DNA from 2 places in the Achromobacter sp. 2789STDY5608615 genome. Region 1 is predicted to be linked to the other one. Evidence: predicted binding sites of a transcription regulator. Region 1 holds the regulator's gene; the other holds the start of a gene.
What was found. Region 1 encodes NrdR, which represses ribonucleotide reductase genes. Its sites were predicted from a motif close to CACNANATNTNGTG; they were not measured.
Positions count from the first base shown of each region.

Region 1 (6,919 bases):
CAGCAGGTGGCGCAGGCCCAGGTAGATCAGGTAGGCGGCGCCGGCGATCTTGAGCGCGGCGAACAGCAGGGCGGACGATTGCAGCACCACGCCCAGGCCCAGCATGGCGGCGGCGGACAGCAGGAACAGGCCGGTGACATTGCCCAGCGACGATGGCAGCACCGCGCGCAGGCCGCCGGCGGCGCCGTTGCGCATGGCCAGGATGCTGGCGGGGCCGGGGGTGACGACGCTGACGGCGGCGACCAGGGTGTACGCGACCAAAGTCTGGGTTTGCATGAAAGTTTCTCAAGTCGGGTTGAGCGCGTTTTCCAGCCATGGACGGATGCCGGAATTTTCGCGCCCTTGGCGGGAATTTTGCCGCCATTCGGGGCATTTTGGCGACAGGGGAAGCGGCGGTACGCGGTAAACTATTCGTCATTATCCGGGTTTACCCACCCGGGCGCAGTTTCCTCCTCTCTTACCGCCTCAGGAACCCCCCGTCATGTTTGACCGCAACCTCACCCTCTCCAAGGCTGACCCGGACGTCTGGGCCGCCATCCAGAAGGAAGACGTTCGCCAGGAACAGCACATCGAGCTGATCGCTTCGGAGAACTACGCCAGCCCGGCCGTCATGGAAGCCCAGGGCACGCAGCTCACGAACAAGTACGCCGAAGGCTACCCGGGCAAGCGCTACTACGGCGGTTGCGAATACGTCGACGTGGTCGAGCAGCTGGCCATCGACCGCCTGAAGCAGATCTTCGGCGCCGAAGCCGCCAACGTGCAGCCCAACTCGGGTTCGCAGGCCAACCAGGGCGTGTACATGGCCGTCCTGAAGCCGGGCGACACCGTGCTGGGCATGAGCCTGGCCGAAGGCGGCCACCTGACGCACGGCGCGTCGGTCAACGCCTCGGGCAAGCTGTACAACTTCATCTCGTACGGCCTGGACGAAAACGAAGTCCTGAACTACGCCCAGGTCGAACAGCTGGCCAAGGAACACAAGCCCAAGCTGATCGTCGCCGGCGCCTCGGCCTACGCCCTGCACATCGACTTCGAGCGCATGGCCCGCATCGCCCACGACAACGGCGCGCTGTTCATGGTCGACATCGCCCACTACGCCGGCCTGGTGGCCGGCGGCGCCTACCCCAACCCGGTGCCGCACGCCGACTTCGTCACCTCGACCACGCACAAGTCGCTGCGCGGCCCGCGCGGCGGCGTCATCATGATGAAGGCCGAGTACGAGAAGATCGTCAATTCGGCCATCTTCCCCGGCATCCAGGGCGGTCCGCTGATGCACGTCATCGCCGGCAAGGCGGTGGCCTTCAAGGAAGCGCTGGAACCCGAATTCAAGACCTACGCGCAGCAAGTGGTCAAGAACGCCAAGGTGCTGGCCGACACGCTGGTCAAGCGTGGCCTGCGCATCGTCTCGGGCCGCACCGAAAGCCACGTCATGCTGGTGGACCTGCGCTCCAAGGGCATCACGGGCAAGGAAGCCGAAGCCGTGCTGGGCCAGGCCCACATCACGGTCAACAAGAACGCCATCCCGAACGATCCGGAAAAGCCCTTCGTGACCAGCGGCATCCGCCTGGGCACCCCGGCCATGACCACCCGCGGCTTCACCGAAGCCGAGGCCGAGCTGACCGCCAACCTGATCGCCGACGTGCTGGACAACCCGCGCGACGAAGCCAACATCGCCGCCGTGCGCGCCAAGGTCAACGAACTGACCTCGCGCCTGCCGGTGTACGGCAAGAAGTAATGCGACGGCGGATTTTTTCCGCCCGCATGTGACACGGACGGCTCCGCAAGGGGCCGTCCTTTTGTTTTCAGGCCAATGGCGCTTGCGCGCCGGCGGTCATCGTGGCAAAAATATTAGGGACGAATTTGTCATAGTCGACGCGGACAGACTGTCGCATCGTTACAATATCGGCGAATTATTGCTTTCCGTGTTTTCAGGGATCACACATGCGGTGTCCATTTTGCGGCAATTCCGAAACGCAGGTCGTCGACAGCCGTGTCTCGGAAGAGGGCGATGCGATCCGCCGCCGGCGTCGCTGCCAGTCCTGTGACAAGCGCTTCACCACCTACGAGCGGGTGGAGTTGGCGCTGCCTTCCGTGGTCAAGCGCAACGGCAGCCGCAGCGACTACGATCCCGCCAAGCTGCGCGCCAGTCTGAGCCTGGCGCTGCGCAAGCGCCCGGTCAGCACCGAGGACGTGGACGCGGCCGTGGCCCGCATCGAGGAACAACTGCTGGCCAGCGGCCTGCGCGAAGTGGCTTCCGGGCACATCGGCGAACTGGTCATGAACGAGCTGCGCAAGCTCGACAAGGTGGCCTACGTGCGCTTCGCCTCGGTCTACAAGAGCTTCGAGGACATCGGCGAATTCGTCGAGGCGATCCGCGAGATGCAGGGACCGGTGCTGCCCGGCAAGCTGCGCAAGGAATGAGGCCGCGGCCCGGCCTGTCGGCCGCCGCCGTCGCGCTAGCGGCGGGCAGCCGCCCGGCGCGTCAAAGCGCCACCGTCCGCGCCATGCTGGGCGTCTGCGGCTGGAACCGGCGCCACACGCGGCGCAGATGCTGGGCCGAGCCGAAGCCGGATTTCTCCGCCACCAACTCCAGGTTCAAGCGGGTCTCGCGCAGCATGTCGCGCGCCAGCGCCACGCGTATCTGATACAGGTAGTCCATCGGCGTGCAGCCGGCATGCTCGCGGAACAGCCGCGTCAGGTGGCGGGCGCTGGTGTGGGCCTGCTCGGCCAGCGATTGCGCCGACCAGGGCGCCGCGGGGTTGCGCACCACCGCGTCCTGCACCCGGTGCACGCCCGGATGCATGTGGTTGCGGTGCTCCAGCCAGGGTGACAGCGCCGAGTCGGTGCCGGCGCGGCGCTGGTACACCACCATGTCGCGCGCCACTTCGCTGGCCACGCGCGGGCCGCAATGGCGCGCCACCATGTGCAGCGCCAGGTCGATGCCGGCGGTGATGCCGGCGCTGCTGACCAGGTTGCCGTCTTCCACGAAGATGCGGTTGTCGTGCAGCCGGGCGCTGGGATCCAGGTCGGCCAGCTGCGCCAGGCAGCTGTGGTGCGTGGTGCAGTCGCGCTGGCGCGTCAGGCCTGCCGCGGCGGCGAACAGGGCGCCGGCGCAGACGGTCATCAGGGTGAAGCCGTCGGCCGGATGGCGCGCCGCCAGCCAGTCGATGATGACGCGGGCCTCGGGCTCATCCAGGCGGATGTGCTTGCCGACCACGCCGGACACGATCACCAGCGCCTCGGGCGGCAGTTTCTCGGGCAGCGGCTGGATCCGGGCCAGGTGCAGGCCGGGAATGCCGCTTTCGACTTCGGTCGACGGGCCGCAGAAATGCTGCGAGAAGGCGTCCGGGCACAGCTTGTTGGCGACCCGGAAGGCCTCGGCCGGCCCGGCCACGTCGAGCAGCACGATTCCCCTGGGCAATACGAAGTGCACGGGAATCATGGCTGGTCGCCTTATTGCGCGTCCGCGAAGACGTCGGCGGCGCGGGCGATGCGGGCGAAGCGGCCCTGCAGCACCAGCTCGGCGGCGTCGCGGATCTCGGCCGGCGTGTAGTGCTTGCCGGACGGGCTCTGCATCGCGAAGGTCAGCGTGGCGTCGGTCGGGAACACCACCTTGAAGCCGTCGTCGCTGGCGTGGCGGGTGGTGGTTTCGCAGCACTGTTCGGTGCGGATGCCGCTGACGATGACGCCTTCGATGCCGTGCTTGCGCAGCCATTCCTGCAGCGTGGCGCCGTCGGCGTCCTTGGCGTAGAGCGAGGAATGCACGGTCTTGTGGAACACGGCGTCGGGGGCGATGCGCAGTTCCTTCAGCGTCTTGACGTGGCCGGAGGCCAGCGAAAACGGGTTGGCCGGGTCGTTGGCGGCGCTGATGTGGAACACCTGCAGCACCGGGATGTCGCGGGCGCGGGCGGCGTCGATCAGGCCCTGCAGTTGCGAGACGAATGCCGGGTATTCCGATTCGTCCCAAAACGGACGCTGGCGGAAGGAATCCTGGACGTCGATGACGATCAATGCTTGTTTCATGGCGGCGGGCTCCGTGCCGTGGGATTTCAGGAGGTACGTGGCGTATTGTGTGCCTGCCCCGGCTCCCGGGCGAGGCCGTCTCCAGACCTGCGTCGGCCTAAAACGGACATCCATTTCAGGCCGCTGCGGCCATCATAGCGCCTCCGCCGGCGCCGGCGGGCGCGGCGTGCCGCGGGCCCGCCGCGGACATACAATTTGGCCATGATGATGAATTCCAGCCCGACCCCCGGCCAAGCCGACGACCTGTCCTGGATGCGGCGCGCCCTGGCCCTGGCGCAGACCGTCATGTATTCGACCGCGCCCAACCCGCGCGTGGGCTGCGTGATCGTGCGCGACGGCCGGGTGCTGGGCGAGGGCGCGACCCAGCCGCCCGGCGGCCCGCATGCCGAAGTCTGCGCGCTGCGCGATGCCCAGGCGCGCGGCGAATCGGTGGCGGGCGCCACCGTCTACGTCACGCTGGAACCCTGCAGTCATTTCGGCCGCACGCCGCCGTGCGTGGATGCGCTGCTGGCGGCCGCGCCGGCGCGCGTGGTGGTGGCGATCGGCGATCCCAATCCGCTGGTCAACGGCAAGGGCCTGGCGCGGCTGCGCGAGGCCGGCATCGCCGTCACCACCGGCATCTGCCGCGAAGAGGCGCTGGCCCTGAACGCGGGCTTCATTTCGCGCATGAGCCGCGGGCTGCCCTGGACCTGGCTCAAGATGGCGGCGTCGCTGGACGGCCGCAGCGCGCTGCATAACGGCCTGTCGCAATGGATCACCGGCCCGGAGGCGCGCGCCGACGGCCATCGCTGGCGCGCCCGCAGCTGCGTGGTGCTGACCGGCATCGGCACCGTGCTCAAGGATGATCCGCAATTGACCGTGCGCAGCGTCGAGACGCCGCGCCAGCCGCGCCGGGCGGTGGTCGACGGCCGCTTCGAGATTCCCGAGGACGCGCGCCTGTTCGACGGCGGCGAGGTCATCGTGTTCACGGCCCGCGCCGACGCCGCCAAGCAGGCGCGGCTGGAGGCCAGGAACGTGCGGGTGGTGGCGCTGCCCGCCGAGACGCCCGACCGGGTCGACCTGCCGGCCATGATGCGCTGGTTCGCCGCGCAGCAGTTCAACGAAGTCCACGTCGAGGCCGGCGCCGGCCTGAGCGGCGCGCTGGTCGCGGCCGGCTGCATCGATGAGCTGCTTATCTATATGGCGCCGATGCTGCTGGGCGACGCCGCCGGCGTGGTCAAGCTGCCCATGCTGGAACGGCTGGACGCCGCTCCGCGCTACGAATTCATCGAGGCGGAGCGGGTGGCGGCCGACCTGCGCCTGCGCGCCCGGGTGCCGGAGCACTGGCGAGGGTTGCTGCGGCGGGTCGAGTTGCCCGCCGCCGGGACGCCGTAGCGCCCGTGCGGGGCGCTTTTTACGCCAACGGATCCTGGCGTTTCTTGCCGTTGCCGGCCGGCGCGCCATTGCGCCAGGCCCACAGGCCGGCGCCAAGCGCCGCCAGCGCCAGCAGGCCGGCGGCCAGCAACACGCCCGGATGCTGCTTGCGGACACGTTCCCAGGCCTTCCATGCCTGGATATAGTGAAAGCGCGAAGCCGACTGGAAGTCCGGTTCCGGGCATTCGCGGCCGAACGTGCCGCTGAAGGGCACCTGGGCGCCCTGATCCACGTAGCGTAGATAGATGGCGGTGGCGCGCTCCGGCGTGTCGTCGATCACGTAGCGGGCGCCGCGGCAGAGGGTGGCCGCAAAGGCCTGCGAGCGGGTCGGCAGTTCGTCGGCCGCCTTCAGCGCGTAGTCGGCGGCGATCTGGCGGTAGTGATAGCGTACGTTGGGGCGCGCCTCGCTGGCCGCGTAGCGCACGCGTTCTTCCTGCGTTACGAAGGGGCCAGGCAGGTCCGCCTCGGCGCGCTGCCGCGGCGTTTCCATCGGTACGCCGGCATCGGCGCGGGCCTCGCGCCACCAGGGGTTGGCGTCGCGGCCGGCGCCGGCGGAGTAGTTGCCCTCGTAGACGGCGTAGTCCGGTCCCTGTTCGTAGCCCATGATGCGCATGCCGTCGCGGCGCGCCAGCGTGGCGGCGGTGTACCAGGCTTCGGCGCGGGTGGTGCGGCCCCAGGCGTTGCCCGCGGCCTGCAGCGCGTCGCCGTACTGGGCGGCGCGCTGGCGGACATCGGACTCCCGGATCTTCCAGTTGCCGTTGTCGTAGTCGAGCGAGGCGAAGCGGGGATCGGAATCCGCGGGAAAGTACGGCAAGGCCTCGGCCACCCGGTTTTCCCGCACCAGCCGCCGCGCCAGCAGCTGGCGCAGGCGGTCATGGACGGGCGGCTGGTTCAGGCGGCTCCATTCGTAGAACTGGTCGGTCGTGTAACGGCTGAAGCCCGACGGCCGCGACGGCGCGGGCGGGGGCGGCGGCAGCCGGTCGACATAGGCCTTGAGCTCATCGGTCGTCAGTACGCGTTCGGCCACGTAGGCCGCGTCGTTCCAATAGGGCGAGAGCGGCCAGCCCTCTTCCGGCGGCGGGGCGCCATCGCCTGCCGCCGCGGCCCGGTACAACTGGTCCAGGGCTTCGACGTATTGGCCGCGCGACAGCGACAGCACGCCCTGTTCGCCCTTGAGCAGGGCGCCGGCTTCCGCCTCGACGCTGCCGTCACCGCGCGGGAACGCCTCCGCCGCGCGGGCGTAGGCCTGGGCGGCGAGCTCGTTGTCGCCGCGGCGGATCGCCAGCTTGGCGCGCACCCACCAGGCCAGCGCCGTGTCGAGCCGGTCGGCCAGCTCTTGCGCCAGGTCGTAGCGGCCGACGCGGTAGGCCAGCGCCGCGACCCGGTCGGCGTCGGCGATCCGTCGCGGATCCTGCGTCTGCAGCGCGGCCACCAGCGATTGCAGCGCGGGGTTGGGCGTGACGTTGGGCGTGCCGTCGGCGGCGTC
Region 1 is NZ_CYTY01000017.1:9,056-15,974, forward strand. Features, by position in the region: gene AOZ49_RS16230 (LysE family translocator) at 1-276, opposite strand, end outside; gene glyA (serine hydroxymethyltransferase) at 482-1,732, shown strand; gene nrdR (transcriptional regulator NrdR) at 1,939-2,418, shown strand; gene AOZ49_RS16245 (GlxA family transcriptional regulator) at 2,480-3,439, opposite strand; gene AOZ49_RS16250 (cysteine hydrolase family protein) at 3,451-4,020, opposite strand; gene ribD (bifunctional diaminohydroxyphosphoribosylaminopyrimidine deaminase/5-amino-6-(5-phosphoribosylamino)uracil reductase RibD) at 4,225-5,394, shown strand; gene AOZ49_RS16260 (hypothetical protein) at 5,414-6,919, opposite strand, start outside.

Region 2 (6,919 bases), on a different contig from region 1:
CGCGCGTTGGAGTTGCGGGCCTTCTCGACGGCGTAGTAGTTGATGTCGATGACGTTGTCGAGCATGCGCATGGCGATGCTGACGGTGCGCTTGATCTTCTCGTGGTCGAGTTCGAAACCGCCGCCGGCGGCGGGCTTCATGTGCGCGACCAGGTTCACCGAACCCAGGTTGCAAACCGCGATTTCCGATTCGTTGGTGTTCAGCGTGATCTCGGTGCACAGGTTCGAGCTGTGGACCACACCGACGTGCTGCTGCGGCGAACGGATGTTGCACGGATCCTTGAACGTGATCCACGGGTGGCCGGTTTCGAACAGCATCGACAGCATCTTGCGCCACAGGTTCAGCGCCGGCATCTTCTTGAACAGCTTCAGGTCGCCGCTGGCAACGCGCGCTTCATAGCCGATGTAGGCTTCTTCGAAAGCCTTGCCGTACTTGTCGTGCAGGTCGGGGCAGTCGGACGGCGAGAACAGGGTCCATTCGCCGCCTTCCATGACGCGCTTCATGAACAGGTCGGGAATCCAGTTCGCCGTGTTCATGTCGTGGGTGCGACGACGCTCGTCGCCGGTGTTCTTGCGCAGTTCGAGGAATTCCTCGATGTCCAGGTGCCACGATTCCAGGTAGGTGCAGACCGCGCCCTTGCGCTTGCCGCCCTGGTTCACCGCCACGGCGGTGTCGTTGACGACCTTCAGGAACGGGACCACGCCCTGGCTTTCGCCGTTGGTGCCCTTGATGTGGCTGCGCAGCGCGCGCACCGGGGTCCAGTCGTTGCCCAGGCCGCCGGCGTACTTGGCCAGCAGCGCGTTTTCCTTGATGGCGTCGTAGATGCCTTCCAGGTCGTCGGAGACGGTGGTCAGGTAGCACGACGACAGCTGCGAGTGCAGGGTGCCCGAGTTGAACAGCGTCGGGGTCGAGCTCATGAAGTCGAACGACGACAGGATCTCGTAGAACTCGATGGCGCGGGCTTCGCGGTCGGTCTCGCGCAGCGCCAGGCCCATGGCCACGCGCATGAAGAACACCTGCGGCAGTTCGATGCGGGTGCCGCGGATGTGCAGGAAGTAGCGGTCGTACAGGGTCTGCAGGCCAAGGTAGCCGAACTGCAGGTCGCGCTTGGCGTTCAGGGCGAGGCCCAGCTTGGTCAGGTCATAGCCGGCCAGGTCGGGCGACAGCAGGCCGCCTTCGATGCCGCGGGCGATGAAGGTGGGGAAGTACTCGGCGTAGCGGGCGGCCATGCCGTCCTGCGAGACTTCTTCGCCCAGCACTTCCTTGCGGATCGTGTGCAGCAGCAGGCGGGCGGTGACCTGGCTGTAGGCCGGGTCCTTCTCGACCAGCGCGCGCGCCGACAGAATGGCGGACTTGAACACTTCGTCGACGGGGATGCCGTCGTACAGGTTCTTGACCGTTTCCTTCAGGATGGCTTCGGAGTCGATGAATTCGGCCAGGCCTTCACCGGCGGCGACGATGGTGGCGCGCAGTTCGGCGATGTCCAGCGGACGGCGGACACCCGCGTCCGTGACGTGCAGCACGTTTTCCTGCGGCGTCGTGTCGGCCTTCTGCTGGCCTTCGGCGGCCGCGGCGGCGGCGCGTTCCTGGGTGCGCTTTTCGCGGTAGAGCACGTAGGCGCGGGCGACGTCATGCTGGCCCGAGCGCATCAGGGCCAGTTCGACCTGGTCCTGGATGTCTTCGATGTGGAAGGTGCCGCCGCCCGGACGGTTGCGCACCAGCGCGTTGACGGCCTGGGTCGTCAGCTGTTCAACCAGCTCGCGCACGCGGGCCGAGGCCGCGCCCTGGCCGCCATTGACGGCCAGGAACGCCTTGGTCATGGCGATGGCGATCTTGCCGGGTTCGAACCCGACCACCGAGCCATTGCGGCGAATGATGTTGTAGCTGGCCCATTGCCCGCCATTGGCGTCGGCAGGGGAATCGGTTTGAGAGGGCGGCACGGCCGAGGGCCGGGTCACAGAGGCGATCGTAGTCTGCATGGAAGCTCCTGTGCGAAAAGCGCGTAGATAGCGACATGACGACGTCATGTCAGGTACGAAATTGGATCTTATTGAGGGGGGCGCAACGCTTGGACGGACGAATCCGTATGGCGTGGCCGACGAGTATCAGCGGTTAGGCGACCACAACATGTAGTGTAGCACCCCTCGTTGGACACTAATTCTAGTGATCGAGTACGACAGCTACAAGAAGAAGATAGGATCAGGTTCCCAAAACATTGTTACTAAATGCACTGGGCGCGCCTAGCAAGGCGCGCCCAGGAGAATGCCGCTCAGCGCGAGTGTTTATGCGGTTTTCCGCAGGGGTACATCGCGCGGGGCAGGCGCCGTATAGCTCTGCATCGAGCGGGCCAGCTCCGTCCTGTACTTCTCGACGTTCGCGGCCTTCACGTGGCCGAAGCCGCGGATGGTTTCTGCAAGGGCGGCGATTGTAGCTGCTTGCGCCAGGTTGTCGCGATTCAACCCTGCGAGCAACTGGTCTATGGTCTGGCGGTACTCGCCCACCAGCGCGCGTTCCATCTTGCGCTCGGCGGTGTGGCCGAACGGATCGAACCAGGTGCCGCGCAGGCGCTTGAAGCGGGTCAACAGCCTGAGCGCGGTCATGGTGCGCGGGCCCAGCGTCACCTTGCGCGGCACGCCGGTGCGCGGGTCCTTGCGCGCGAAGATCGGCGGCGCCATGTGGAAGCGCAGGCTGTAGTCGCCTTCGAACTGGCCCTTGAGCTGGGCCTGGAAGGCTTCGCCGGTGTAGAGGCGGGCGACTTCGTATTCGTCCTTGTAGGCCATCAGCTTGAACAGGCCGCGCGCCACCGCCATGGCCAGGCGCGGTGTCTTGGCGTCGGGCGCCAGCTCGCGTTCGCGCGCGGCGACGCGCTCGACCACGTCGCGGTAGGCCTGCGCGTAGGCGGCGTCCTGGTAGGCGGTCAGGTCGTCGACGCGGCGCGCCACGGCGCGTTCGAAGCTCTCCGGCACATGCAGTTGCACCACCTGGGCGCGCGGGCGCAGCGCGCCGTCCAGCGCGTCGGGCTGGTGCGCGGCCAGGCGGCCGCTGTCGAACGCGGCGCGGTTGGCGGCCACGGCGACGCCGTTCAGTTCGATGGCGCGGTTGATGGCGGCCTGCGACAGCGGCACGCCGCCGCGCTGCCATGCGTAGCCCAGCATGAACATGTTCGACAGGATGCTGTCGCCGAACAGGGCCAGCGCGGCTTCGTGCGCGTCGATGGCGGCGGTGTGATCGTCGCCCGCGGCATGGCGGATCTTGGCCAGCAGCGCCTCCGGCCGCATGGCGGCGTCCGGATTGCGGGTGAAATCAGACACCGGCGCGACGTAGGTGTTGACGGTGACCCGGGTGTGGCCGCGCCGCAGCGCGCCGAGCGAATCGGGCGCGACGGCGGCGACCGGGTCGCACAGGATGGCGGCGTCGGCCTGCTGCCAGTCCAGGCGCACCGGGCCGGCGGCGGCGCCCGCGGGCGCCAGGCGGATGTGGCTGACCACCGTGCCGCCCTTCTGCGCCAGGCCGGTCAGGTCCAGCACCGCGGCCGACAGGCCTTCCAGGTGCGCGGCCATCGAGACGATGGCGCCGATGGTGATGACGCCGGTGCCGCCCATGCCCGCCACCAGCAGGCGGTAGGGACGATCCAGCGCCGGCGCCTGCGGCAGCGGCAGTTGCTGGATCAGGCGCTGCAGGCGTTCCTGGTCGGCCTTGGGCGCGGCGCTCTTCCTGGGCTTGCCGCCCATGACCGAGACGAAGCTGGGGCAGAAGCCTTCGGCGCAGGAGTAGTCCTTGTTGCAGCTGGACTGATCGATGGCGCGCTTGCGGCCGTAGGGCGTTTCCAGCGGCACCACCGACAGGCAGTTCGATTTCACGCCGCAGTCGCCGCAGCCTTCGCACACGGCGCTGTTGATCAGCATGCGGCGGGCCGGGTCGGGGAACTGGTTCTTCTTGCGGCGGCGGCGCTTTTCGGCGGCGCAGGTCTGGTCGTGGATCAGCACGGTGACGCCGGGGATCTCGCGCAGTTCGCGCTGCAGGGCGTCGAGCTCGCGGCGGTGGTGTACCTTGATGCCGGCGCCCAGGTCCACGCCCTGGTATTTCTCGGGCTCGTCGCTGGTGACGACGATGCGGGCAACGTTCTCGCCGCGCAGCTGCTGGCAGATCTGCGGCACCGATATCGGACCATCCACCGGCTGGCCGCCGGTCATGGCGACGGCGTCGTTGAACAGGATCTTGTAGGTGATGTTGGCCTTGGCGGCCACGGCCTGGCGGATCGCCAGGTAGCCGGAGTGGTAGTAGGTGCCTTCCCCCATGTTCTGGAAGATGTGCGGCATCTTGGTGTAGCGCGACAGGCCGATCCAGTCGACCCCTTCGCCGCCCATCTGGGTCAGGCCGCCGGTGTCGCGGTCCATCCAGGCGGCCATGTAGTGGCAGCCCACGCCCGACAGCGCCTGGCTGCCTTCCGGCACCTTGGTCGAGGTGCTGTGCGGACAGCCGGAACAGAAGTAGGGGCGGCGGCGCATGCCGTCGGCGTCGTTGGACAGCATGTCCTGGCAGTCGAAGGTGGCCAGGTCGATGCCGGGCTGCAGGCCGGCGGCGCGCGACAGCCACTGGGCCAGCGGCCGCGCCAGCAGCGACGGGCGCAACTGGCCGGCGGACGGCACCAGCGCTTCGCCGTCGAAACCCTTCTTGCCGACCACGGTGGCGCGCTCGGGCAGGTTGAACAGCAGGTCCTTGAGCTGGGTCTCGACGACGGCGCCTTTTTCCTCGATCACGAGGATGTGCGAGAGGCCGAGCGCGAAATCGAGCATGCGCTCGGCGTCCAGCGGCCAGGTCAGGCCGGGCTTGTAGATGCGCACCGGCGCGTTGGCGGTGACGGTGTCCACGCCCAGGCGCGACAGCGCTTCCATGGCGTCCAGGTGGGCCTTGCCGACGGTGACGATGCCGACGGTGGCCTTGGGCGCCGGACAGGTGAGGCGGTCGATGCTGTGGCGGCGGGCGAAGGCGGCGACGGCCTTCATGCGCAGGTTCATGCGGGTTTCGACCGCCAGCGACAGGAAGTCGCGGGCGGAGTATTCCAGCGCTTCCGGCGGCAGGTCGGGATCGGCCGGCATGTCGTAGGCGCGCACCGGCGCGGGGGTGAAGGAGTGGCCGCTTTCGATGGTTTCGGACACGGCTTTGAAGGCGACCCAGGTGCCGGAATGGCGCGACAGGGCCCAGCCCCACAGGGCGAAGGTTTCGTATTCGTCGATCGAGGCCGGGTGCACGATGGGTATCTGCCAGCCGATCAGCGAGGCCTCGCTGGCGTGCGGGATCGAGGAGGAGACGGCGGTGTGGTCATCGCCCACCACCACCAGCACGCCGCCGTGGCGCGAGGCGCCGGCGGCGTTGCCGTGGTGCAGGGCGTCGCCGGCGCGGTCCACGCCGGGGCCCTTGCCGTACCACATGGCGAAGACGCCATCGACGTTGCGGTCGGCGCGCACGCCGGCCTGCTGGGTGCCCATGACGGCGGTGGCGGCCATGTCTTCGTTGATGCCGGGCAGGAACGAGATCTGGTTGGCGTCGAGCGCCTTCTGCGCCTTCCACATCGCCATGTCGACGCCGCCCAGCGGCGAGCCGCGGTAGCCGGAGACGAAGCCGGCGGTGTTCAGGCCGCGCTCGCGGTCGACGCGGCGCTGGGTCAGCATGATGCGGACCAGCGCCTGCGTGCCGGTGAGGAAGATGCGGCCGGTCTCGCGGGTGAGGTTGTCGGCGAGCTGGTAGTCGAGGTCCAGCGTGGGCTCGGGGGCGGGAGTGCCGTCCATCATGAATGCTCCTGTAGTCGGCACCATGATAGGTTCGCGCGGCATCGGGTTTATTGCGTTTTCGGATCGTGCTATCCCTATAATTCGCAATGAATATTTCGTGTTCGCGGAATTTCGACCCAAACAGGAGACAAAACGATGGACAAGACCGATATCGGCATCCTCAAGGCCCTGCAGGAGGATGGCCGGGCCTCGGCGCAGCAGCTTTCGGACAAGGTGGGGCTATCGGCGGCGCCGGTGTGGCGGCGGGTGAAGGCGCTGGAGGCCAGCGGCGTGATCCAGGGCTACAGCGCGCAGGTGGATCGCAGCAAGGTGGGGCTGGGCTGTATGTTCGCGCAGATCAGCCTGGAGCGGCATTCGGCGAATACGGTGGAGAACTTCGAGCGGTCGGTGCGGGATGCGCCGGAGATTCTCGAATGCTATGCGGTGACTGGGGATTCGGATTTTCTGCTGAAGATCCTGGTGGAGAGTCCGGAGGCTTATGACCGGTTCCTGCATCGGTTCTTGTTCAATATGCCTGGGATTCGGCAGACGCGGACGATTGTGGCGTTGCGGGAGATCAAGCATGAATTGAAGTTGCCTTTGTAGGGCGGCTTCTATGTCTGTTCTTGCGGCGGATTGGGTTCTTTAGCCGCGGGAGCCGGGGCAGGCGGGGGATGGCGGGGCTACGATTGCGGTCCGGAGCCTTCGCTCCGGACTGCCCCGTTGTCATCCTCGTCCGCCTTCGGCTCCCTTCGGATTCCCTCGGGCGCAATCTACACGCCCCGCCATCCCCCGCCTGCCCCGGCTCCCGCTCACGATGAGACTTAATGGGCGGTTTTGGGATTGTCTCTATATATAGAGTGTCTTACTGGGGCTGGATGCCGGAGATTTTGATCCATTCCTTCCAGCGGGCGGTGTCTTCCTTGACGAAGGTGTCGAAGCGGGCGGTGTCCATGGCTTCGGGGGTGAGGCCCAGGGCGCGGAGTTTGTCGGCGGTGGCGGGGTCGTTGACGGCGGCCTGGGTGGCGGCGTTCATCTTGGCGACGACGTCGGGCGGGGTGCCGGCGGGGGCGGAGATGCCGAGCCAGCCGGCGACGATGAAGTCGGGGTAGTAGGTCGACATGGTGGGGACGTCGGGCCAGGCGGGG
Region 2 is NZ_CYTY01000036.1:21,536-28,454, reverse strand. Features, by position in the region: gene AOZ49_RS24710 (ribonucleoside-diphosphate reductase subunit alpha) at 1-1,979, opposite strand, end outside; gene AOZ49_RS24705 (indolepyruvate ferredoxin oxidoreductase family protein) at 2,283-5,789, opposite strand; gene AOZ49_RS24700 (Lrp/AsnC family transcriptional regulator) at 5,928-6,377, shown strand; gene AOZ49_RS33875 (tripartite tricarboxylate transporter substrate-binding protein) at 6,637-6,894, opposite strand.
Region 2: AOZ49_RS24710 (ribonucleoside-diphosphate reductase subunit alpha) is a predicted target of NrdR. The motif match lies at 2,122-2,135, and genes of this name have one in related genera.